DNA from 3 places in the Pseudomonas sp. N-1-13 genome. Region 1 is predicted to be linked to each of the others. Evidence: predicted binding sites of a transcription regulator. Region 1 holds the regulator's gene; each other region holds the start of a gene.
What was found. The regulator sigma-54, encoded in region 1, starts transcription at its own class of promoters, with help from an activator protein. The targets are predictions, from matches to a motif close to ANTGGCATNNANNTTGCTNT.
Positions count from the first base shown of each region.

Region 2: a site for sigma-54 is predicted at 1,546-1,565, ahead of AC3I65_RS07125 (flagellar basal body rod protein FlgF). Genes of this name have one in related genera too.
Region 3: a site for sigma-54 is predicted at 1,184-1,203, ahead of AC3I65_RS08365 (CmpA/NrtA family ABC transporter substrate-binding protein). Genes of this name have one in related genera too.

Region 1 is NZ_JBYNRI010000001.1:4,916,699-4,924,521, reverse strand. It holds gene yjgA (ribosome biogenesis factor YjgA) at 1-3, opposite strand, end outside; gene pmbA (metalloprotease PmbA) at 157-1,503, shown strand; gene AC3I65_RS22110 (HPr family phosphocarrier protein) at 1,718-1,990, opposite strand; gene rapZ (RNase adapter RapZ) at 2,006-2,863, opposite strand; gene ptsN (PTS IIA-like nitrogen regulatory protein PtsN) at 2,866-3,330, opposite strand; gene hpf (ribosome hibernation-promoting factor, HPF/YfiA family) at 3,343-3,651, opposite strand; gene AC3I65_RS22090 (RNA polymerase factor sigma-54) at 3,728-5,221, opposite strand; gene lptB (LPS export ABC transporter ATP-binding protein) at 5,385-6,110, opposite strand; gene lptA (lipopolysaccharide transport periplasmic protein LptA) at 6,110-6,658, opposite strand; gene lptC (LPS export ABC transporter periplasmic protein LptC) at 6,645-7,217, opposite strand; gene AC3I65_RS22070 (KdsC family phosphatase) at 7,225-7,749, opposite strand; gene AC3I65_RS22065 (KpsF/GutQ family sugar-phosphate isomerase) at 7,750-7,823, opposite strand, start outside.
Region 2 is NZ_JBYNRI010000001.1:1,542,740-1,550,562, reverse strand. It holds gene flgG (flagellar basal-body rod protein FlgG) at 1-704, opposite strand, end outside; gene AC3I65_RS07125 (flagellar basal body rod protein FlgF) at 754-1,491, opposite strand; gene AC3I65_RS07120 (sigma-54-dependent transcriptional regulator) at 1,834-3,393, opposite strand; gene phhA (phenylalanine 4-monooxygenase) at 3,732-4,517, shown strand; gene AC3I65_RS07110 (4a-hydroxytetrahydrobiopterin dehydratase) at 4,617-4,973, shown strand; gene AC3I65_RS07105 (amino acid aminotransferase) at 4,973-6,166, shown strand; gene AC3I65_RS07100 (NAD(P)H nitroreductase) at 6,366-6,935, opposite strand; gene AC3I65_RS07095 (TrkH family potassium uptake protein) at 7,119-7,823, shown strand, end outside.
Region 3 is NZ_JBYNRI010000001.1:1,830,329-1,838,151, forward strand. It holds gene AC3I65_RS08365 (CmpA/NrtA family ABC transporter substrate-binding protein) at 1-1,053, opposite strand, end outside; gene AC3I65_RS08370 (quinone-dependent dihydroorotate dehydrogenase) at 1,292-2,311, shown strand; gene rmf (ribosome modulation factor) at 2,619-2,834, opposite strand; gene rlmKL (bifunctional 23S rRNA (guanine(2069)-N(7))-methyltransferase RlmK/23S rRNA (guanine(2445)-N(2))-methyltransferase RlmL) at 3,366-5,636, shown strand; gene AC3I65_RS08385 (sensor domain-containing diguanylate cyclase) at 5,780-7,823, shown strand, end outside.

The DNA.
Region 1 (7,823 bases):
CATGGTGGCAGTCCGCAAAGAAACGCCGCCATGATAACCAGTCGGGGGCCGCTTGTCCGGCCCGGTCGCACGAAGGCCTCAGGTTTGTACGCAAAGTCGCGAAGGCACTCTTCGTACAAACCCTGACCGAAAGCAGAATTTGAGTGGAGATACACCATGAGTGCAGTTCAGAGCGTCGGCCCGCAAGCATTGCCGGCACTGCAGGAACAAGTCGAGCAGATCCTTGCCGAAGCCAAGCGACAGGGCGCCAGCGCGTGTGAGGTGGCGGTCTCTCTGGAACAAGGTTTGTCGACATCGGTTCGCCAGCGCGAGGTGGAGACCGTCGAATTCAATCGCGACCAGGGGTTTGGCATCACGTTGTACGCCGGCCAGCGCAAGGGCTCGGCCAGCACGTCGGCCAGTGGTCCTGACGCCATTCGTGAAACCGTTGCCGCTGCGCTGGCGATCGCCCAGCACACCTCCGAGGACGAAGCTTCGGGCCTGGCCGATGCTGCGCTGATGTGCAAGGAACTGCGAGACTTCGACCTGTTCCACGCCTGGGACATCACCCCGGAACAAGCCATCGAGCAGGCGTTGCGCTGTGAAGCGGCGGCTTTCGACGCCGACCCGCGAATCAAAAACGCCGACGGCACGACCCTCAATACCCATCAGGGCTGCCGTGTATACGGTAACAGCCACGGTTTTATCGGTGGTTATGCGTCGACCCGGCACAGCCTCAGTTGCGTCATGATCGCCGAAGCCAACGGCCAGATGCAGCGCGACTACTGGTATGACGTGAACCGCCAGGGCAATCGTCTGGCAGATCCGGTGAGTATTGGCCGCAAAGCCGCGCAGCGGGCGGCCAGCCGCTTGGGTGCGCGGCCGGTGCCGACCTGTGAAGTGCCGGTGCTATTTGCCGCCGAACTGGCCGGCGGGTTGTTTGGCAGCTTTTTGTCGGCGGTCTCCGGCGGCAATTTGTATCGCAAATCATCGTTTCTCGAAGGGGCACTCGGCCAGAAACTGTTCCCGGAGTGGATGACCATCGATGAGCGTCCGCACCTGATGCAGGCCATGGGCAGCTCGGCCTTCGACGGCGATGGCCTGGCCACCTACGCCAAGCCATTCGTGGAGAATGGCGAACTGGTGTCCTACATTCTCGGCACCTATTCCGGTCGCAAGCTCGGCATGCCCAGCACCGCCAATGCCGGTGGCGTGCATAACCTGTTCGTGACCCATGGCGAAGAGGACCAGGCAGCCTTGCTGCGTCGCATGGGCCGTGGCCTGCTGGTGACGGAACTGATGGGGCATGGCCTGAACATGGTCACCGGGGACTATTCTCGCGGCGCGGCGGGGTTCTGGGTCGAGAACGGCGAGATTCAGTTTGCCGTCCAGGAAGTCACCATCGCCGGTAACATGCGCGATATGTTCAAGCAGATCCTGGCGGTGGGTAACGACCTGGAACTGCGCAGCAACATCCGCACCGGCTCGGTGTTGATCGAGCGAATGACGGTAGCGGGTAGCTGACCTTCAGCGCAGTAAAAAAGGCGCGTCATCCAAGTGGATGACGCGCCTTTTTATATTTAGAGGAACCTTGTGGCGAGGGGATTTATCCCCGTTGGGGTGCGAAGCGCCCCCATTCAAACTGCCTGACTCATCGCCGTGTCAGGTTTTGGGGCTGCTTCGCACCCCAGCGGGGATAAATCCCCTCGCCACAATGAATCTGCTTCAGAGCTTGAGGCTATTCGCCTTCATCGAAGTAGTTGTTGATCAGCCCCACCAACGCATCCAGCGCCTCCTGCTCCTGTTCACCTTCGGTTCGCAGATGGATTTTGGTGCCTTGGCCGGCTGCCAGCATCATCATGGCCATGATGCTTTTGCCATTGATCATTTTCTCGGGGTCACGGCCCACTAGGATCTCGCAAGGAAACTGACCTGCCACACCGACGAACTTGGCTGACGCGCGGGCATGCAAGCCCAGCTTGTTGATGATTTCAATTTCCAGAGCGGGCATCGCGATGTGAATCCTTTAGCTGAGGTCGCGGTGGCGAACCTGGACGTTCTTCAGGGACTGTTGCAGGAGCTGACCCAATCGTTCGGTCAGGTAGACGGAGCGGTGATGGCCCCCGGTACAGCCAATGGCAATCGTGACGTAGGCGCGGTTGCTCGCGGCAAAGCGCGGCAGCCATTTGAGCAGGTAGCTGGAGATGTCCTGGTACATTTCCTCGACATCCGGCTGGGCGGCCAGGTAGTCGATCACCGGCTGGTCGAGCCCCGATTGTTCGCGCAGCTCCGGTTTCCAATAAGGATTGGGCAGGCAGCGCACATCGAACACCAGGTCGGCGTCTACCGGCATTCCGCGCTTGAAGCCGAACGACTCCACCAGAAATGCCGTGCCTGGCTCCGGCTGGTTCAGCAGGCGCAGCTTGATGGTGTCGCGCAGTTGATACAGGTTCAGGTGGGTCGTATTGACCTTCAGGTCCGCCAGGTCGGCGATCGGCCCCAGCAGCTGACTCTCGTCATGAATGGCTTCGGCCAGGGAGCGGCTTGCGTTGCTCAGGGGGTGACGCCGACGGGTTTCGGAGAAACGCTTGAGCAGCGTCTCCTCATCGGCATCCAGATACAGCACATCGCACTGGATGTGCCGATTGCGCACTTCCGCGAGCAGCTCCGGGAACCGCGACAGGTGGCTCGGCAGATTGCGTGCATCGATGGAGACCGCCACCAGCGGTTGCGCCAGTTCGGTGTGGATCAGGGCGCGCTCGGCCAGTTCCGGCAGCAGGCCGGCCGGCAGGTTGTCGATGCAGTAGTAGCCGCTGTCCTCAAGCACGTTAAGCGCCGTGCTTTTACCGGAGCCGGAGCGTCCGCTGACAATGATCATGCGCATGTTTAATGACCGTTCTGCTCGTCCAGGACAACCTGATACAAGGCTTCGTTGCTCGGCGCGCTGCGCAATTTCTCGCGCACTTCCTTGCGGTCCAGCATGCTGGCGATCTGGCGCAGCAGCTCAAGGTGCGCATCGGTCGCCGCTTCCGGTACCAGCAGTACAAACAGCAGGTCGACCGGTGCGCCGTCGATGGCGTCGAAATCTATGGGTGCTTCAAGGTGCAGCAACGCACTGATCGGCGCTGTACAGGCCTTGAGGCGGCAATGGGGAATGGCGATACCGTTGCCAAAGCCGGTGGAGCCCAGTTTTTCACGGGCAAACAGGGCCTCGAAGACATCCTGCATTTCCAGATCCGGTACCTCTCGGTGGATCAGGTTGGCAATTTGTTCGAGGGCTTTCTTTTTACTGCCACCCGGCACGTTCACCTGGGAACGGCCGGGGGTCAGGATGGATTCTAGTCGGATCATGGATTAGGGGGGTTAACGACCGGTCGCGCCCTGGAGGAGGCTCTGGGTCTTTTCCTTATGCTTTTTGAGTTGGCGATCCAGCTTGTCGGTCAGCAGGTCAATCGCGGCATACATGTCTTCATGCGCAGCATTGGCAACCACCTCTCCGCCGGGGATATGCAACGTGGCTTCGATTTTCTGCAGCAGCTTCTCGACGTTCATCGTGACTTGCACGTTGGTGATCTTGTCGAAATGCCTCTCCAATCGTTCGAGTTTTTCGCCGATGTATTCGCGAAGAGGTTCGGTCACTTCCAGTTGGTGTCCACTGATGTTGACTTGCATACAGCTTCTCCTTCGTTGCCAGTGCATAAAGCGGCAGGCAGAAATGCCTGCCACTGGAACGCTGTGGCGTGGCCTGTTACATCAACCGCTTGCGTTCGCTCGAAGGTGCGATCCCGAGGGATTCACGGTATTTGGCGACGGTACGGCGGGCCACCTGAATGCCTTGTGCCTCCAGTAAACCAGCGATCTTGCTGTCACTCAACGGCTTTTTCTGATTTTCCGCGGCCACCAGTTTTTTGATGATCGCGCGGATGGCTGTGGACGAGCATTCACCGCCTTCGGAGGTGCTGACGTGGCTGGAGAAAAAGTATTTCAGTTCATAAATGCCCCGGGGGGTATGCATGAATTTCTGGGTGGTCACCCGCGAAATCGTCGACTCGTGCATGCCCACTGCCTCGGCAATGTCGTGCAGGACCAACGGCTTCATGGCTTCGTCGCCGTACTCCAGGAAGCCGCGCTGATGCTCGACGATCTGGGTGGCTACTTTCATCAGGGTTTCGTTGCGGCTTTGCAGGCTCTTGATGAACCAGCGCGCTTCCTGCAACTGGTTGCGCATGAAGGTGTTGTCGGCGCTGGTGTCCGCGCGCTTTACGAAGCCGGCGTACTGGGCGTTGACCCGCAGCTTGGGCACCGATTCCTGGTTCAGTTCCACCAGCCAGCGGTCGTTGTGCTTGCGCACGATCACGTCGGGAACCACGTATTCGGGTTCAGTGGACTCGATCTGCGAGCCTGGGCGCGGGTTGAGGCTCTGGACCAGTTCGATCACCTGGCGCAGTTCATCTTCCTTGAGCTTCATGCGACGCATCAACTGGCTGTAGTCGCGACCGCCCAGCAAGTCGATGTAGTCGGTGACCAGTCGCTTGGCTTCGGCCAGCCAAGGCGTCTTGGCGGGTAACTGACGCAGTTGCAGCAGCAGACACTCGCCCAGGTTGCGAGCACCGATGCCGGCGGGTTCGAACTGCTGGATGCGGTGCAGGACGGCTTCGATTTCGTCCAGCTCAATGTCCAGCTCGGGGTCAAAGGCCTCGAGGATTTCTTCAAGCGTCTCGTCCAGGTAGCCCTGATTGTTGATGCAGTCGATCAGGGTCACGGCAATCAGACGATCGGTATCGGACATCGGCGCCAGGTTCAGTTGCCACAGCAAGTGGCTCTGCAGGCTTTCGCCGGTGGAGGTGCGGGTAGTGAAGTCCCACTCGTCGTCATCGCTGCTGGGCAGGCTGCTGGCGCTGGTCTGGTAGACGTCTTCCCAGGCAGTATCCACGGGCAGATCGTTGGGGATGCGTTCATTCCATTCGCCATCCTCAAGGTTATCCACCGTCGGGGCGGTTTCCTGATAGGACGGTTCCGGGATTTCGGTGTTGGTCTTTTGCTCGACGTTATCGGCCAGCGGATCGGTGTTGTCGAAGTCGTCGCCTTCTTCCTGGCGTTCGAGCATCGGATTGGACTCCAGGGCCTCCTGGATTTCCTGTTGCAGGTCCAGGGTCGACAATTGGAGCAGGCGGATGGCCTGTTGCAGCTGCGGTGTCATCGTCAGCTGCTGGCCCATTCTCAAGACTAGCGATGGTTTCATGGCTGGGGCTTAACACCTTATTCGCCGGCGCACATGCGCCATCCACTACAGGGCGCCGAAGCGCCAAACTTAAGCAAATTATATGCCTGAAACTGAAGTGTTTGCCTAGGGCGTCACGTAATAAAATTAGCGACGCCGAGGTGATTGACCAGACACTTTTCGCTTACAGGCGGAACTCATGGCCCAAATACACTTCCTTGACCAGTTCATTGGCCAGGATGGTCGCGGAGTCGCCTTCGGCAATCAACTGGCCATCATTGACGATATAGGCGGTTTCACAGATATCCAGCGTCTCGCGAACGTTGTGGTCGGTGATCAATACGCCGATGCCCTTGGCCTTGAGATGGTGGATGATCTGCTTGATGTCGCCGACCGAAATCGGGTCCACGCCAGCGAATGGTTCGTCCAGCAGGATGAATTTCGGTGCGGTGGCCAGGGCGCGAGCGATTTCCACGCGGCGCCGTTCGCCACCGGACAGGCTCATGCCCAGGTTGTCGCGGATGTGGCTGATGTGGAATTCCTGCAGCAGGCTTTCCAGTTCCTGGCGGCGACCGGCCTTGTCGAGTTCCTTGCGGGTCTCGAGGATCGCCATGATGTTGTCGGCAACCGACAGTTTACGGAAGATCGACGCTTCTTGCGGCAGATAGCCGATACCGGCCTTCGCCCGGCCATGCATCGGCTGGTGGCTGACGTCCAGGTCGTCGATCAGGACGCGGCCCTGATCGGCCTGAACCAGGCCGACGATCATGTAGAAACAAGTGGTCTTGCCCGCGCCGTTGGGGCCGAGCAGGCCGACGATCTGGCCGCTGTCGATGGACAGGCTGACATCACGCACGACTTGGCGGCTCTTGTAGCTCTTGGCCAGGTGCTGAGCTTTCAGAGTTGCCATTACTGGGCCTTCTGCTCGTCGGTTTTCTTTTTCGGCTGGATGACCATGTCGATCCGTGGACGCTGCTCGGTGACCTTGCTGCCAGTGGCGCGACCGGCGCTGGCCAGCTTCTTGACCGTGTCGTAGACGATTTTCTCGCCCTGGGTGATGTTGTTGTCCTTGTCGACGACCTTGGCGCGATCGATCAGCACCACGCGGTCTTTGGCGGCGTGGTACTGAATGGTTACCCCGTAGCCTTGAACCGGCTTGGTGTCGCCCGCGGTTTGCATCTGCTCGAAGTAGGCCAGATTGCCCACCGAGGTGACGACGTCGATGTCGCCGGACTGGGTGCGGGTGATGGTCACGGTGTTGCCGGTGACCTTCATCGAACCCTGGGTGATGATCACGTCACCTTTATAGGTGGCTACACCGTTCTTGTCGTCCAGTTGGGCGTCGTCGGCCTGGATGCGGATAGGCTGGTCGCGGTCGGTGGGGAGGGCCCAGGCGCTCGCGCTTCCCAGTGCTGCGCCCAGACTGAGCAAAATAGGGAGGGTTTTAGCGAGCTTCATACTGTCCTCTTACGTTCGATAGCAGGTGTATCCTGCTTTCCTTCAAATACGCTTTCATTCCCGTGCCGGTCGACACACCACCGGCGCCGTCGATTCTAACGGGTTGCTCGGTCTGCGCATATTCTCGCTGCGGGAAGACTGTCATACGACTGCTGGTAATGATGGTCGTACGGTTCTTCTCATCGGTCCGGGCGATGCGTACCGAATCAATCAGTTCCACTTCGGTGCCGTCGGGATTGACCTCGGCGCGTTCGCTCTGCACGTGCCACGGAAACTCGGTGCCCCTGAACATGTTCAGGTCTGGCTTGGTGACCAGTGTGATTTCGCTGGCCTTGACGTGGTCGACTTTGTCGGACGTCATTTCATACTGCACTTTGCCATCGGGCAGGTATTGCAGGGTATGCGTGTTGGTCGCATACCAGTCGATATCATTTTCCTGGACCTTGACCGCAGGGCGGTCGAGGAAGCGTTCCGGGCTGATGTTCCAATAGCCGACCGCCGCGAAAATCGCTGCGATGCAGCCGAACACCACGATGGTGCGAATTTTCTTGCTTAGCATAAATGGCTCACAGATACGCGGCGTTGGCCGCCTCGAGGCGGCCTTGGGCGCGCAGGATCAGTTCACAGAATTCACGAGCGGCCCCTTCGCCGCCTCGCGCCGTGGTGATGCCGTGGGCGTGCTCGCGCACGAAGCCGGCCGCGTTTGCCACCGCCATGCCCAGGCCGACCCGACGAATCACCGGCAGGTCCGGCAGGTCGTCACCGAGGTAGGCGACCTGTTCATAGCTTAGGTTGAGTTGCCCCAGAAGCTCGTCCAGCACCACCAGTTTATCTTCTCGTCCCTGATACAGGTGGGGGATGCCGAGATTCTTCGCGCGCCGCTCGACCACTGGCGTCTTGCGGCCACTGATGATGGCGGTCTGCACGCCGGCGGCCATCAGCATCTTGATGCCCTGGCCGTCGAGGGTGTTGAAGGTCTTGAATTCGCTGCCGTCTTCGAGGAAATAAAGGCGGCCGTCGGTCAGGACGCCGTCCACGTCGAACACGGCCAGTTTGATCGCTTTGCCACGTTGCAGCAGGTCTGTGTTCATTTACATGACTCCCGCACGCAGCAAGTCGTGCATGTTCAGGGCGCCCACTGGGCGGTCTTCGTCGTCGACCACCA
Region 2 (7,823 bases), 3.4 Mb from region 1:
GTGATCATGTTGACCATCTCCTCCACGGTGCTCACGTTGGACGTTTCCAGGGTGTTCTGCAGCGTGGTACCGAAGCCGTTCAGGCCTGGCGTGCCGACTTGTGGCGCGCCGCTGGCCGCGGTTTCCAGGAACAGGTTGTTACCCACCGCTTGCAGGCCGGCCGGGTTGATGAAGTCGGCAGTCTGCAGGTTGCCGATCACCTGCGAAGCAGGGTTGCCCGCCACAGTGATGGACACGGTGCCGTCGCGGCCCACGGTGAACGTTTGGGCGTCGTTCGGGATGATGATCGCCGGTTCCAGGGCGAAACCGCTGGCGTTGACGATCTGGCCATTGGAATCGAGGTGGAACGTACCGTCACGGGTGTAGGACGTGGTGCCATCGGGCTGCAGGATCTGGAAGAAACCGCGACCGTCGATGGCCATGTCCAGCGGCTGCTCGGTGGTTTGCAGGCTACCGGCGGTGAAGTTTTTCTGGGTGCCGACGATGCGCACACCGGTACCCACTTGCAGGCCCGACGGCAATTCGCTGTCTTGGGTCGATTGGGCGCCTGGCTGGCGTTTGACCTGGTACAGCAGGTCCTGGAACTCGGCGCGATCACGCTTGAAACCCGTGGTCGACACGTTCGCCAGGTTGTTGGAAATAGTAGAAAGGTTGGTGTCCTGGGCGGACAGACCTGTTTTGGCAACCCAAAGAGCCGGAAGCATTCGATTCTCCTCGTACGCCTGTTTTTCGGCGCGACGCTGTAATTAATGATTAGATCTGCAAGACCCGAGCCATGGCTTCGTCGCCTTCTTTGGCGGTGTTCATCATCTTGACGTGAAGCTCGAACTGCTTGGCCAGGGCCAGCACCGAAGTCATCTCGTCCACGGCATTGACGTTGCTCGCTTCCTGGAAACCCGACACCAGTTGCACGTTGGCATCAATGACAGCCGGCTGGCCGTCCTTGGTGCGGATGGTGCCGTCCAGGCCCTTGGTCATGTTGCGAAGATCCGGGTTGACCAGCTTGATGCGGTCGACTTCAGCCATCACGCGCGGGCCTTCACCCATGGCGCGGATACTGATGGTGCCGTCCTGGCCGATTTCGATTTTCTGCTCTGGCGGCACGGCGATCGGACCACCGTTGCCCATCACCGGCATACCGTTGCCGGCCCGCAGCACGCCCAGGGCGTCAACGTTGAGGCTGCCGGTGCGCACGTAGCTTTCACCGCCTTCAGGGTTCTGCACAGCCATCCAGCCCGGCCCGCTGACTGCCACGTCGAGGTCGCGGCCGGTTTCCACCAGCGCGCCAGGGGTGAAGTCAGTGGCTGGACGCTCGGACATGGCAAATGCCCGCGCCGGAAAGCTGTCGCCAAACACCGGCATCGAACGAGCCTGCTCCAGGTCTTTCTGAAAACCGTTGGTGGAGATGTTCGCCAGGTTGTTGGCATGGGCCCGCTGCGCCAGTGCGTTCTGGCTGGCGCCGGTCATTGCCACATAAAGGTACTTGTCCACTGTCGTTCCTCTGCATGCCGGACGTTTGCCGTCCACTGCTGTACTGCTGAGCACTAAGCAATTTGCAGACCAACTTTTTTCTGGCGCCGTCGAGCCGCACAAACAAAGGGCTTCAGGGTTATTGAAGGGATTTGGGGAAATGTATCGAAGACGAAAAACCGGCGGTGTCATGCCGTTTGGTGGCAACGCTTGACCTTCTGGCAACGGCTACTGCCGTCATCGCGAGCAGGCTCGCTCCCACCATGGATCTTGGGTGCTCGCAGGATTTTGAACACTCGATACCCTGTGGGAGCGAACCTGCTCGCGATAGAAGTCCCACCAAACACAACAGGTAAGCAACTATTATGAGCCGGCCTTACCCACCTCATACTCACGCAACTTATTGGCAATGGTCGTATGGGAAACCCCCAGCCGCTTGCCCAGTTGCCGGCTGCTGGGGTGTTCGGAATACAGCCGCTCAAGCACGGCTTTCTCGAATCGCCCGACGATGTCGTCCAGCCCGCCCTCCAGGGAAAAGTCCCCCAGGGGCTGACGCACGCCGTAGTCCGGCAGACGGATATGCTCGGCTTTCACCGTTGCGCCATCACACAGGGAGACAGCCTGGAACAGCACGTTTTCCAGCTGCCGAACGTTGCCTGGCCAGTGGTAGTGGCTGAGACGGTCCATCGCCGCCGGGGCCAGTTTCGGTAGCGCACAGCCAATCTGCCGACTGGCCTGGTCAAGAAAATGCTCCACCAGCGGCATCAAGCCATCGAGGCATTCGCGCAGAGGCGGGATGTGCAGCGAAAGGACGTTCAAACGGTGGTACAGATCCTGACGAAATTCCCCTCGGGCGCAGAGCTCGGACAAATCCACCTGGGTCGCACAGATCACCCTGACATCCAGGTACACCTCTTCATCGCTGCCTACACGACGGAAGCAACCGTCCTGCAAAAAGCGCAGCAATTTCACTTGCAGGCGCGGGCTCATTTCCCCTACCCCGTCGAGGAACAACGTGCCTCCGGCGGTCAGCTCGAGCAACCCGAGCTTGCCTTCGGCCCGGGCCCCCTCGAAAGCACCCGGGCCGTAGCCGAACAGTTCGGTCTCGGCCATGGACTCGGGCAACCCCGCACAGTTGAGTGCCATCAACGGTGACTGCCCGCGCGGACTCGCCAGGTGACAGGCGCGAGCCAGCAACTCTTTGCCAGTGCCGGTTTCGCCTTCTATCAACAGCGGCGCATCCAGTGGCGCCATGCGCCGGGCTTCCCGGACGACCGCCGCCATCACCTTCGAACTCTGGAAAATGCTGTCGAAGCCGCGCAATTCCTGCTTGCGCACGTTATAAATGCGCTCGCCCACCCGGTCCGCCCGATGCAACGTCAGCACCGCACCGGCCATGGCCTCGCTGTCGTCGTGCTCCGATTGCAGTGGCGCGATGTCCGCCAGAAACACATCGCCCCTGACCTTTACCCGCAAGCCGTTGATGCGTGACTGATTGGCGCGCACCAGCTCCGGCAGGTCAAAATCCTCGGCGTACCGGGACAGTGGGATCCCCGGCACTTCATCCACCCGCACCCCGAGCAACTGCGCCGCCGCCCGGTTGGCGGCGACGATGGAACCGCCCATGTCGATGGACAGCACCGGAAACTCCAGGGCGCCGAGTAGCGCGTTGAGTTCCATGTGCCGACGTTCACTGGGCATCAACCCCACCCGTTTGACGCCGAAGACCCCGGCAATGCCTTCGAACTTCGGGCGAAGCGCCTGAAACTGGATGTTGATCAGATTCGGGCAGTGCAGATAAATCGCATTGCCGTGCTCACCGCCCACTTCCCCGCGGGCGACGTTGATACCGTACTCCACCAGCAGGTTGAGAATGTCCCGCAGGATGCCGATGCGGTTCTGGCAATGGACTTTGATGCGCATGAAAAGGCCCGATATCGATGTGTATGCAAGCATGGGAGAGCGGGCTGCTTGGCAGCCCAGCGGGAGCAAGCTCCCTCGCCACAAGTTTTTTTCTGCGTGGCAGCGCAAATAAACGTCAAGATTATGTGACAGTTGTAGGCCATTTCCCAGTCGAAAAACCCGACAATAGCGAAGAACAGCTGGAGCCGTAACGAAAACTTTACGAAACCACACCTTTATCGCGATACCCACTCTTGCCTGCCTGCTGCACACATCCCTGCTTCGGGTTATCTCTTATGCATCGCTGGACATAACAACAAACAAGCCGTCCCCCAGAGGGAAATCAGCAGGAGAGCAGCATGAAGCAGACGCAATACGTGGCCCGCGAGCCCGATGCGCAAGGTTTTATTCACTACACCGCCGAAGAACACGCGGTGTGGAACACGCTGATCACCCGCCAGCTCAAAGTCATCGAAGGCCGTGCGTGCCAGGAGTACCTGGACGGTATCGACAAGCTGGGCCTGCCCCACGACCGTATTCCGCAATTGGGTGAAATCAACAAGGTGTTGGGTGAAACCACCGGCTGGCAAGTGGCCCGGGTACCAGCGCTGATCCCCTTCCAGACCTTTTTTGAATTGCTCGCCAGCAAGCAGTTTCCCGTCGCGACGTTTATTCGTACCCGCGAAGAACTGGATTACCTGCAAGAGCCGGACATTTTCCACGAGATATTTGGCCACTGCCCGCTGCTGACCAACCCCTGGTTTGCAGAATTTACCCACACCTACGGCAAACTCGGCCTACAGGCTTCCAAGGAAGAACGCGTCTACCTGGCGCGCTTGTACTGGATGACCATTGAGTTCGGCCTGGTGCAAACCCCGCAAGGCCGACGCATCTACGGTGGCGGCATCCTGTCTTCGCCCAAGGAAACTGTTTACTGCCTGTCGGACGAGCCGGAGCATCAAGCCTTCGATCCGCTGGAAGCCATGCGCACGCCGTATCGCATCGACATCCTGCAGCCGGTGTATTTCGTGCTCCCCGAGCTCAAGCGCCTGTTCGACCTGGCCCACGAAGACATCATGGGCATGGTCAAGCGTGGTCGCGAACTGGGCCTGCACGCTCCGAAATTTCCGCCAAAAGCTGCGTGAACCGCGTCTTTTAATCTCAATTGAGTCTGTTGCACAACGCGGCTTTGCTTTAGCGTGAGTGCATCGACGTTTTTCAAATATTCGATCCGGGAACACACCATGAACACTCTGAACCAAGCCCATTGCGAAGCCTGCCGCGCCGACGCGCCACAAGTCAGCGACGAAGAACTGCCGGTACTGATCAAGCAGATCCCGGACTGGAACATCGAAGTGCGCGACGGCGTGATGCAGCTGGAAAAAGTCTTCCTGTTCAAGAATTTCAAGCACGCCCTGGCCTTCACCAACGCCGTTGGGGAAATCTCCGAGGCCGAAGGTCATCACCCGGGTCTGCTCACCGAATGGGGCAAAGTCACCGTGACCTGGTGGAGCCACTCCATCAAGGGCTTGCACCGCAACGACTTCATCATGGCCGCCCGCACCGATGACGTGGCCAAGACCGCCGAGGGCCGCAAGTAATGCATTTCGATGCCATCGGCCGGGTGCCCGGCGATCCGATCCTCGGCCTGATGGAGGCTTACGCGGCGGACAGCAATCCGGGCAAGTTCGACCTGGGCGTGGGCGTCTATAAAGACGCCCAAGGCCTGACGCCGATTCTTGCGGCAGTCAAACAGGCCGAGCAGCGCCTGGTGGACCGCCAGAGCACCAAGACCTACATCGGCGGTCATGGCGACGCCGCGTTCGGCCAGTTGATCAATGAACTGGTGCTGGGCGCCGACTCGACGCTGATCAAGGACAAACGCGCCGGTGCGACCCAGACGCCGGGCGGCACCGGCGCCCTGCGCCTGAGTGCCGACTTCATTGCCCAATGCCTGCCGGGCCGCGGCGTGTGGTTGAGCAACCCGACCTGGCCGATCCACGAAACCATCTTCGCCGCCGCCGGGGTCAAGGCCAGTCATTATCCCTACGTGGGCACCGACAATCGCCTGGATTTCGAAGCGATGCTGGCGACCCTGAGCCAGGCACCCAAGGGCGATGTGGTGTTGCTGCATGCCTGCTGCCATAACCCCACCGGCTTCGACTTGACCCAGGAACAATGGCGCCAGGTGCTGGAAGTGATGCGCAGCCGCAACCTGCTGCCGTTGATCGACTTCGCTTATCAAGGTTTCGGCGATGGGCTGGAGCAGGACGCCTGGGCCGTCCGGCTGTTTGCCCAGGCACTGCCTGAAGTTCTGATCACCAGTTCCTGTTCGAAGAACTTCGGCCTGTACCGCGACCGCACCGGTGCGCTGATCGTCTGCGCTGGCGATGCCGAAAAACTGGTGGATATCCGCAGCCAACTGGCGAACATCGCTCGCAACCTGTGGTCGACGCCGCCGGATCATGGCGCGGCGGTAGTGGCGACGATCCTGGGCAACCCGGACCTCAAAAGCCTGTGGGCCGACGAAGTGCAGACCATGCGCCTGCGCATTGCGCAGTTGCGCAGCGGCCTGCTGGAAGCGCTCGAACCCCACGGGTTGCGTGAGCGCTTCGCCCATATCGGCGTGCAACGGGGAATGTTTTCCTACACCGGCCTGACGCCGGAACAGGTCAGGCTCCTGCGCGAACGCCACAGCGTGTACATGGTCGGCACAGGCCGGGCCAACGTGGCAGGCATCGACGCCACGCGCCTGGATTTGCTGGCTGAGGCTATTGCTGACGTGTGCAAGTAACCAGCCTTTGAATAGCTGAACACATCCCCTTGTGGCGAGGGGATTTATCCCCGCTGGGCTGCGCAGCAGCCCTTAAATCCGTCACCTCGGAGAGTCAGGTTGCCTTGTATCGAAGGTTTTGGGGCTGCTACGCAGCCCAACGGGGATTTATCCCCTCACCACAGATAAGTCCTTTTCACCACAGAAGCTGCGCCAGACGCTAGACCTGCGGGCCCGTCCACTCCCGGACAAACTGCCCGACGTCTTCCTTCGGCGCCGTGCGTGCTTCTTTCTGCGGTGTGCCCAGGTAGAGAAAACCGATCACCTCTTCACCGTCCTCAAGACCAAGCCCCTTGGCGACATGAGGTGAATACGCCAGCTCACCCGTACGCCAGACTCCGCCCACCCCTTGGGCGTAAGCCGCCAACAGGATTGCGTGGGCTGCGCAGGCGGCCGCCAGCATTTGTTCGGACTTGGGGATTTTGAAATGGTCCTGCAACCGTGCAATCACCACCACGACCAGCGGTGCGCGCAGCGGGCCGTTGAGCGCCTTCTCCACGACGGCTTCGGCTACCAGCGGATCATTGAACCGCGCCGCTTCGGCCAGGAGCTCGCCCATGCGATGACGCGCCTGCCCTTCGACCGTCAGAAATCGCCATGGCCGCAACTGGCCATGATCCGGAGCCCGCATCGCCGCGGCGAACATGACCTCGCGCTGTTCGGCGGTAGGCGCCGGGTCCACCAGGCGCGGGACGGAAACACGGTTGAGCAAAGCGTCGAGAGCCTGCATCGGCCACCTCCTGAAAAAATGTCCAGCTATTCTAGTGGCTTGTACGGCGAGTTCGTTAGCTCAAATTCCGCAACCAGAAGTCCATTGCGCAGGCCACTGGCCTCACGCGCCACCGGGTGCCGGTTTACATGCCGCTTGTCGCGGGTAGAATGACGCCCTTCCCTTTCAGCCCGAGCGGACTTCATGGCGTTGCCGACCCTACGGATCATTGGTTTCATCATCGGCATCTTCCTGATCACCCTGGCGATCTTCATGGTCGTGCCCATGGCCACCTTGCTGATCTTCGAGCGCACCAACGACCTGCCGTCGTTCCTCTGGTCGAGCATGATCACTTTTGTCGCCGGCCTGGCCCTGGTCCTTCCCGGCCGCCCGGAGCACGTGCATCTGCGGCCCAGGGACATGTACCTGCTGACCGTCAGCAGTTGGCTGGTGGTGTGTATCTTTGCCGCGTTGCCCTTCCTGCTGACCCAGCACATCAGCTACACCGACTCGTTCTTCGAAAGCATGTCCGGGATCACCGCCACCGGCGCCACGGTCCTGAGCGGCCTGGATAACATGTCCCCCGGCATCCTGATGTGGCGGTCGTTGTTGCACTGGCTCGGCGGGATCGGCTTCATTGCGATGGCGGTGGCGATCCTGCCGCTGTTGCGCATCGGTGGTATGCGGCTGTTCCAGACCGAATCCTCCGACCGCTCGGAGAAAGTCATGCCTCGCTCCCACATGGTGGCGCGGCTGATCGTGGCGTCCTATGTGGGCATCACCATTCTCGGCACCCTCGCACTGTGGTGGGCAGGGATGAGCCTGTTCGATGCCATCAACCATGCGATGTCGGCGATCTCCACCGGCGGGTTCTCGACGTCGGACAAATCCCTGGCCAAATGGACCGAA
Region 3 (7,823 bases), 3.1 Mb from region 1:
TTGACGGTATAGCGTGAGCTGCTGGACTTGCTGTGCCACGGCCAGATAATCCGGGTCTTCACGCAACAGGCCCCAGCGGCGGAACTGGGTCATGAACCACATGCCATCGGACAGGTAGGGCAGGTTCACTTCGCCGTTGCCGTGGAAACGCATCGCGTGAGGGTCCTGCCAGCTGTTGCCCAGCCCGTCGGCGTAAATCCCTAACAGGCGCGGCTCGATGCAATCCAGCGGTGCGTCCAGGTATTCGGGGGCACTCAATAGTTGTGCGGTGCTGCGGCGGTTCTCGGTGCTTTGCTCAATGAAGCGACTGGCTTGCAGGATCGCCATCACCAGTGCGCGGGCGGTATTGGGGTATTGCTCGACGAATGCACGGGTGCAGCCGAGGACTTTTTCCGGGTGATCGGGCCAGATGGTTTGAGTCGTCGCCAGGGTGAAGCCCAGGTTCTGTTTGACCGCACTGGCGCACCACGGCTCGCCCACGCAGAACCCGTCGATCCGTCCGGCCTGCAGGTGGGCGATCATTTGCGGCGGCGGTACCACCACACTGTCGACATCCGACAGCGGATGGATGCCTTGAGCGGCGAGCCAGTAATAGAGCCACATGGCGTGGGTGCCAGTGGGGAAGGTCTGGGCGAAAGTCAGTTTCGGGCGAGTTTGGTGCACATGCTGTTCCAGTGCCTCAGGACTGGTCACGCCTTGGGCCTGCAAGCCATGGGAAAGGTTGATGCTCTGGCCGTTCTGGTTCAGCCCCATCAACACCGCCATGTCGGTCGGCGCGACCCCGCCGATGCCCAGGTGCACCGCGTAGATCAGGCCATACAGGCTGTGGGCGGCATCGATTTCACCACTGACCAGCTTGTCCCGCAGGTTGGCCCAGGACGCTTGGCGCTTGAGGTTCAAAGTCAGCCCGTAAGGCTGGGCAAAGCCCTGGGTGGCGGCCACCACCAGCGGCGCGCAGTCGCTCAAGGCCATGAAGCCAAGATTGATCGCGCTCTTTTCCGGGGCATCGCTGCCGTTGACCCAGGCCAGGGGGTTGGCTGGAACTTCATTCATCGCGCATCACCTTTCCACAAAAAAAGGCGCCGTATCCGGACGTTTGCAAGGCCGGATGACGACGCCGTTGTCCTTCAAATACAGTGTGGCACTCATTCCGTCGTTGGCATGGGTGCCGATGAACGCAAGTGGTGCAAGGCATATGCCATCGCCGCTGTTTTGTGCAGGCGCCTCGCGTGCGTCGTCGTAGCCCGGCTATAATCGCCGCCTCATTTCGTCGCCTGAGTCCAAGCCGCCCATGTACACCCTGGCCCGTGAACTGCTGTTCAAACTTTCCCCGGAAACCTCCCACGATCTGTCCCTGGACCTGATCGGTGCGGGTGGACGTTTGGGCCTCAATGGTCTGCTGTGCAAGGCGCCGGCTAAATTGCCGGTGAATGTGATGGGGCTTGAGTTCCCCAACCCGGTCGGGCTGGCGGCGGGCCTGGACAAGAATGGCGCGGCCATCGACGGTTTTGCCCAGTTGGGGTTCGGTTTCGTGGAAATCGGCACCGTTACCCCGCGTGCCCAGCCGGGCAACCCCAAGCCACGGATTTTCCGCCTGCCGCAAGCCGAGGCGATCATCAACCGCATGGGCTTTAACAACCTGGGCGTCGACCATTTGCTGGGGCGTGTGGCTGCCGCCAAGTACAAGGGCGTGCTGGGCATCAACATCGGCAAGAACTTCGACACACCGGTGGAGCGCGCGGTTGACGATTATCTGATCTGCCTGGACAAGGTCTACGCCCACGCCAGTTATGTGACCGTCAACGTCAGTTCCCCGAACACTCCGGGGCTGCGCAGCCTGCAATTTGGTGATTCGCTCAAGCAACTGCTGGCTGACCTGGCTCGACGTCGCGCCGAATTGGCGGTGATCCATGGCAAGCATGTGCCACTGGCCATCAAGATCGCCCCGGACATGACCGACGAAGAGACCGCACAGGTGGCCCAGGCCCTGATCGACACCGGAATGGACGCGGTGATTGCCACCAACACGACGCTGGGTCGCGAAGGCGTCGAAGGGGTGGAACACGCCGACGAGGCGGGCGGGCTGTCCGGTGCGCCGGTGCGGGACAAGAGCACCCATACCGTGAAAGTGCTGGCCGCCGAACTGGCGGGGCGCTTGCCGATCATCGCGGCGGGTGGCATCACCGAGGGCAAGCATGCTGCCGAAAAAATCAGCGCAGGCGCGAGCCTGGTGCAGATTTATTCGGGCTTTATCTATAAGGGGCCGGCGTTGATTCGGGAATCGGTGGATGCGATTGCTGCACTGCGTTGATTCTCAAGGTGCAACGCGATTCAACTGTGGCGAGGGGATTTATCCCCGCTGGGGCGCGAAGCGGCCCCAAACAGCTCACTCGTTAAACCTGACACTCTGAGGGGCTGCTGCGCAGCCCAGCGGGGATAAATCCCCTCGCCACAACTGTATTCACAGCCCAGCTTTTTGCAGTGTTCATGAAACCCAGGCATTAAAAAGGGCTCCTCGAAGGAGCCCCCTGGGCCGAAGCCCGCCGTCCGGATGGGACGTGCGTGGTTAAATCGATGTGAGTATCAAATTGTCGAGTTCTTGAGTGTTAAGCCCTGTGTCAGCCGACGGCGTGAAGTTCGTTGAGTCTATGGATACCCGCAGTGCCGGTCATACCGTCCCAATTGTCGCCGCGTCCTTCTCGCCAGCCATTGATCCAGGCTTGACGTACCGACGGTAGAGTAAAGGGGCAAAGCTCACGGGATTTACCACCAACGCCATATTGGTAACCGCGTAAAAATGCTCTTTCCAACGGATCACGCTTAAGTCTTCTCATAGGGTGTTGCCCTCACTTGTTGACTGTTGCTTAGCGTCGACCTCTATTGAGGCCGGGGCAGAATCATTCTGCCGTTGGTGGCTCGTTGCCGGCGTGACGAGCCGAGGTGTTGACGCCGTTGCGACGTCAACCTGTGTTGAGTTCTAACCAAAGCGTCACATGGATGGAATGATCGTTTTGTCATAAGCACGTAACAATAAAGATGTTAGGGCGATAAGTAACATGATGTTCGTCACCCGCTTTCAGGCAAGACCCCTGTATGATCGGCCCTGCATCGAAGGGTGCAGCCCTCAGGCGAATGAGAATGTCCCCCCGTTGCACTCGGGTACTATTCGACGAAAGGGTCGAGTTTTCACAATTTGTTGCACAGAATTTTTTATCTGCCCTCGCCTCTAAGCTCTTTTAACCTGAGCGGCGAGGGCGGCACGGCACACTTTCGTGCCACACGGGTGCTCTTGAGAAAAGCACCTGATTGAACCCGGCCCGGCAATGCGTTGCCCGGTCCACTTAGCCAAAGGCTCTGGAAATCCCATGTCCGATCGTTTCGAACTCTTCCTCACTTGCCCCAAAGGTCTTGAAGGCCTGCTGATCGAGGAAGCCGTCGGGCTTGGCCTTGAAGAGGCGCGTGAGCACACCTCGGCCGTGCGCGGCATGGCCGACATGGAAACGGCTTATCGCCTGTGCCTGTGGTCGCGCCTGGCCAACCGCGTATTGCTGGTGCTCAAGCGCTTCCCGATGAAGGATGCCGAAGACTTGTACCACGGCGTGCTGGATGTGGATTGGCAAGACCACATGCTCGCCGATGGCACCCTGGCGGTGGAGTTCAGCGGCCACGGCTCGGGTATCGACAACACCCACTTCGGCGCCTTGAAGGTCAAGGACGCCATTGTCGACAAGCTGCGTACCCCGACAGGCGAGCGGCCATCCATCGACAAGCTCAACCCGGACCTGCGCATCCACCTGCGCCTGGACCGCGGCGAAGCGATCCTTTCCCTGGACCTTTCTGGCCACAGCCTGCACCAGCGCGGCTATCGCCTGCAGCAAGGCGCCGCGCCCCTGAAAGAAAACCTCGCCGCGGCCATCCTGATCCGTGCCGGCTGGCCGCGTATTGCCGCTGAAGGCGGGGCGTTGGCTGACCCGATGTGCGGCGTCGGTACCTTCCTGGTGGAAGCCGGCATGATCGCCGCCGACATGGCGCCGAACCTGCGTCGCCAGCAGTGGGGTTTTACCGCCTGGCTCGGCCATGTGCCGGCGTTGTGGAAGAAGCTCCACGAAGAAGCCACCGAGCGTGCCGCTGCCGGCCTGGCCAAGCCACCATTGTGGATTCGCGGCTACGAAGCCGACCCACGGCTGATCCAGCCGGGCCGCAACAACGTTGAGCGGGCGGGCCTGAGCGAGTGGATCAAGATTTATCAGGGGGAAGTCGCCACGTTCGAACCCCGCCCGGACCAGAACCAGAAAGGCCTGGTGATCTGCAACCCGCCGTACGGCGAGCGTCTGGGCGACGAAGCCAGCTTGCTCTATCTCTATCAGAACCTCGGCGAGCGCCTGCGCCAGGCCTGCCTGAACTGGGAGGCCGCAGTGTTCACCGGCGCGCCGGACCTGGGCAAGCGCATGGGCATTCGCAGTCACAAGCAGTATTCGTTCTGGAACGGCGCCTTGCCGTGCAAATTGCTGCTGATCAAGGTCCTGCCCGATCAGTTCGTCACCGGCGAGCGTCGTACCCCGGAACAGCGCCAGGCCGAGCGTGAGCTGGCTGAGTACGATCAGGCGCCGGAAGTACCGCAAGAGCGCCAGTACAACAAGAACGGTAACCCGATCAAGCCGGCTCCGGCTCCGGCTCCTGTGGTCGAGCAGGCCCGTTTGAGCGAAGGCGGGCAGATGTTCGCCAATCGCCTGCAAAAAAACCTCAAGCTGCTGAGTAAATGGGCCAAGCGTGAAGGCGTGGACTGCTACCGGGTCTACGATGCCGACATGCCGGAATACTCCATGGCCATCGACCTGTACCACGATTGGGTTCACGTCCAGGAATACGTCGCGCCAAAATCCATCGACCCGGAAAAGGCCTCGGCCCGGCTGTTCGACGCCCTGGCGGCGATTCCCCAGGCACTGAACGTCGACAAGAGCCGAGTGGTGATCAAGCGTCGCGAGCGGCAGAGCGGCACCAAGCAGTACGAGCGCCAGAGCACCCAAGGCAAGTTCACCGAGGTCAACGAAGGCGGCGTGAAGCTGCTGGTCAACCTCACCGACTACCTGGACACTGGGCTGTTTCTCGACCACCGGCCGATGCGCCTGCGGATCCAGAAAGAGGCGGCCGGCAAGCGCTTCCTCAATCTGTTCTGCTACACCGCGACCGCCAGTGTCCACGCTGCCAAGGGCGGTGCGCGCAGCACCACCAGTGTCGACCTGTCGAAAACCTACCTGGACTGGGCGCGGCGCAACCTGTCGCTCAATGGTTTTTCGGATAAGAATCGCCTGGAGCAGGGCGACGTGATGGCTTGGCTTGAAGCCAGTCGTGACGAATACGACCTGATCTTCATCGATCCGCCGACATTCTCCAATTCCAAGCGCATGGAAGGGGTGTTTGACGTGCAGCGCGACCACGTCCAACTGCTGGACCTGGCCATGGCCCGCCTGGCGCCGGGTGGTGTGCTGTACTTCTCCAACAACTTCCGCAAGTTCCAGCTCGAGGACAATCTGGCGGAGCGTTACGCGGTGGAGGAAATCACCGCCAAGACCATCGATCCGGATTTTGCCCGCAATGGCAAGATTCACCGTGCCTGGAAAATCATGGCCCGCTGACCTATAGCCGATTGGATCCATGGAAGCCTTGAAACTCAAGGCTTTCAGGCGTTTTTGTGCTGGTCAAAGTGATGGCTAATAGCTATAACTTAAGCCTGTGGACAGGGCAGTACCTACTGCCTGCCCCTTTCTGAGTTGTATTTATGGCATTGCATCAGGTACGCCCCAGAATCCTGGGTTTTATCAGCGAAGATGTGTCGGCCTGGCTGGTGGCTTCGCTGGTGCTGCTGGCCGGTGCGTTCCTGACCGGTTTGCTGACCTGGGCGATGGCCAATCTGTTTGACCAGCAATTGCGCCAGCGCTTTGAACTGCAAGCCGATGAACGCTTTAGCCGCATCGAGGAACGTTTTCAGGACCAGGAGCAACGTCTCGACAGCCTGAGGCGTTTCTTTGCCAACTCGGCCGGGGTTTCCGAGAGGGAATTCCATGGCTATGCCGAAGCGTTGCTGCGGCGCACTCAGGCGTTCGCCTGGGCGCCTCGGGTGCTGCGCGACGAACGATCATCGTTCGAACAACAAGCCCGCACCGAGGGGGGCGATACGTTTTCCATCCGTGAGCCGGACGACTCCGGTGGCTTGCGTCTGGCCGCCGAACGGGACGAATACGTGCCGGTGTTGTACCTCCAGAATCAACCTTCCTTCAAGGCTCCACGGGGCTTGGACCTGCTCGCCCATCCCTTGCGCCGTGCCACCCTTGAGCGCGCTCGCCACCGGGAGACCATAGTGGTATCGCAACCTTTGGACCTGGCGGGAGAGGCCGCCACCGCCACCCGCGGGGTGTTGCTGGTCGCGCCGGTCTCCAAGGCGTGGTCCAAGGAACCTTTCGGTTACGTCGTGGCTGCCGTCAGCATGCGCCAACTGGTGGGTGATGGCCTGCCGGCGCCCGGTCAGGACAACCTTTCGATGCGGGTCATGGACCTGTCCACGGACGATCGGGAGGAAGTGCTGTTCGAGTCACTCGATCCACCGGGCGAAAGTGACTTGTCGGCGACCCGCCTGTTGCGCCTGGCCGATCGTGACTATCGGATAGAGTTGCGGCCCAGTCACATGTTCCTGTCCACCAACCCTTCCTCGGTGGCCAGCCTGGTGGTATTGGGGGGCTTGCTCAGCCTGCTCCTCAGTGCGCTGCTGTATGTGCTGGTCAGCCAGCGACAGCGGGCCCTGCAGTTGGTCGAGCTGCGGACCCGAGAGCTGCGCGAGCGTGAGCAGGAACTGCGGGGCACTCATGGTCAGTTGCGTGGTGTGCTGAATGCCGCGACCCAGGTTGCGATCATCGCCACGGATCTTCGCGGGGTGATCACCACGTTCAATGCGGGCGCCGAGCAGATGCTTGGCTACGACAGCGGCGAGGTTCTGCACTGCATGACCCTCGAAAGCCTTCACTTGCCGCGCGAGCTCCAGGCCCGGGCCGTACAACTTGCTGCGCGTTATGGCAAACCGATTCCCACGTGCCACGCAATGTTGGTCGAGGGCGGCGAACAGGGTGGCCAGCAGGCCCGGGAATGGACTCTGGTGCGCCGCGATGGCAGCCATCTGACCGTGAACATGCTGGCGACACCGATGCTCGATGATCAGGGGCTGTGGGTCGGGCATCTGGCGATCTGCATCGACATCACCGAACGCAAGCGCGTTCATGAGGCCTTGGCCGCCCGGGACCTGTTGCTGAAAAAGCTCAGTGCCCACGTGCCTGGGGGCATCTACCAGTTCAAGATGGATTTCAATGGGCGTTTCAGCGTGATTTATGCCAGTGATGGCATTCGCGATATCTATGAACTGGAGCCCGAGACACTGGTGCGCAACGCCGAATCGATTTTCTCGCGCATCCATCCGCTGGACAGTGCGCGCGTGCGCAGATCGATCCGCACTTCGGCCGACACCCTGAGCCCATGGCGCGAGGAGTATCGCCTGCAGCTGCCGCAGCGGGGGTTGCGTTGGGTGCGCGGCGAGGCCACGCCTGAGGAGCTGCCAGGCGGCGGGGTGTTGTGGCACGGTTATATTTCCGACATTTCCGATCTCAAGCGGGTGGAAGAAGAACTGCGAGCCTTGTCAGTGACCGACGCCCTGACGGGTATTCGCAACCGGCGCTATTTCCAGGAGCGCCTGACCACGGAGATGGCGCGGGTGGAGCGGGGCACCGGCGAGTTGGCGGTCATCATGCTCGACATCGATCACTTCAAGCGCATCAACG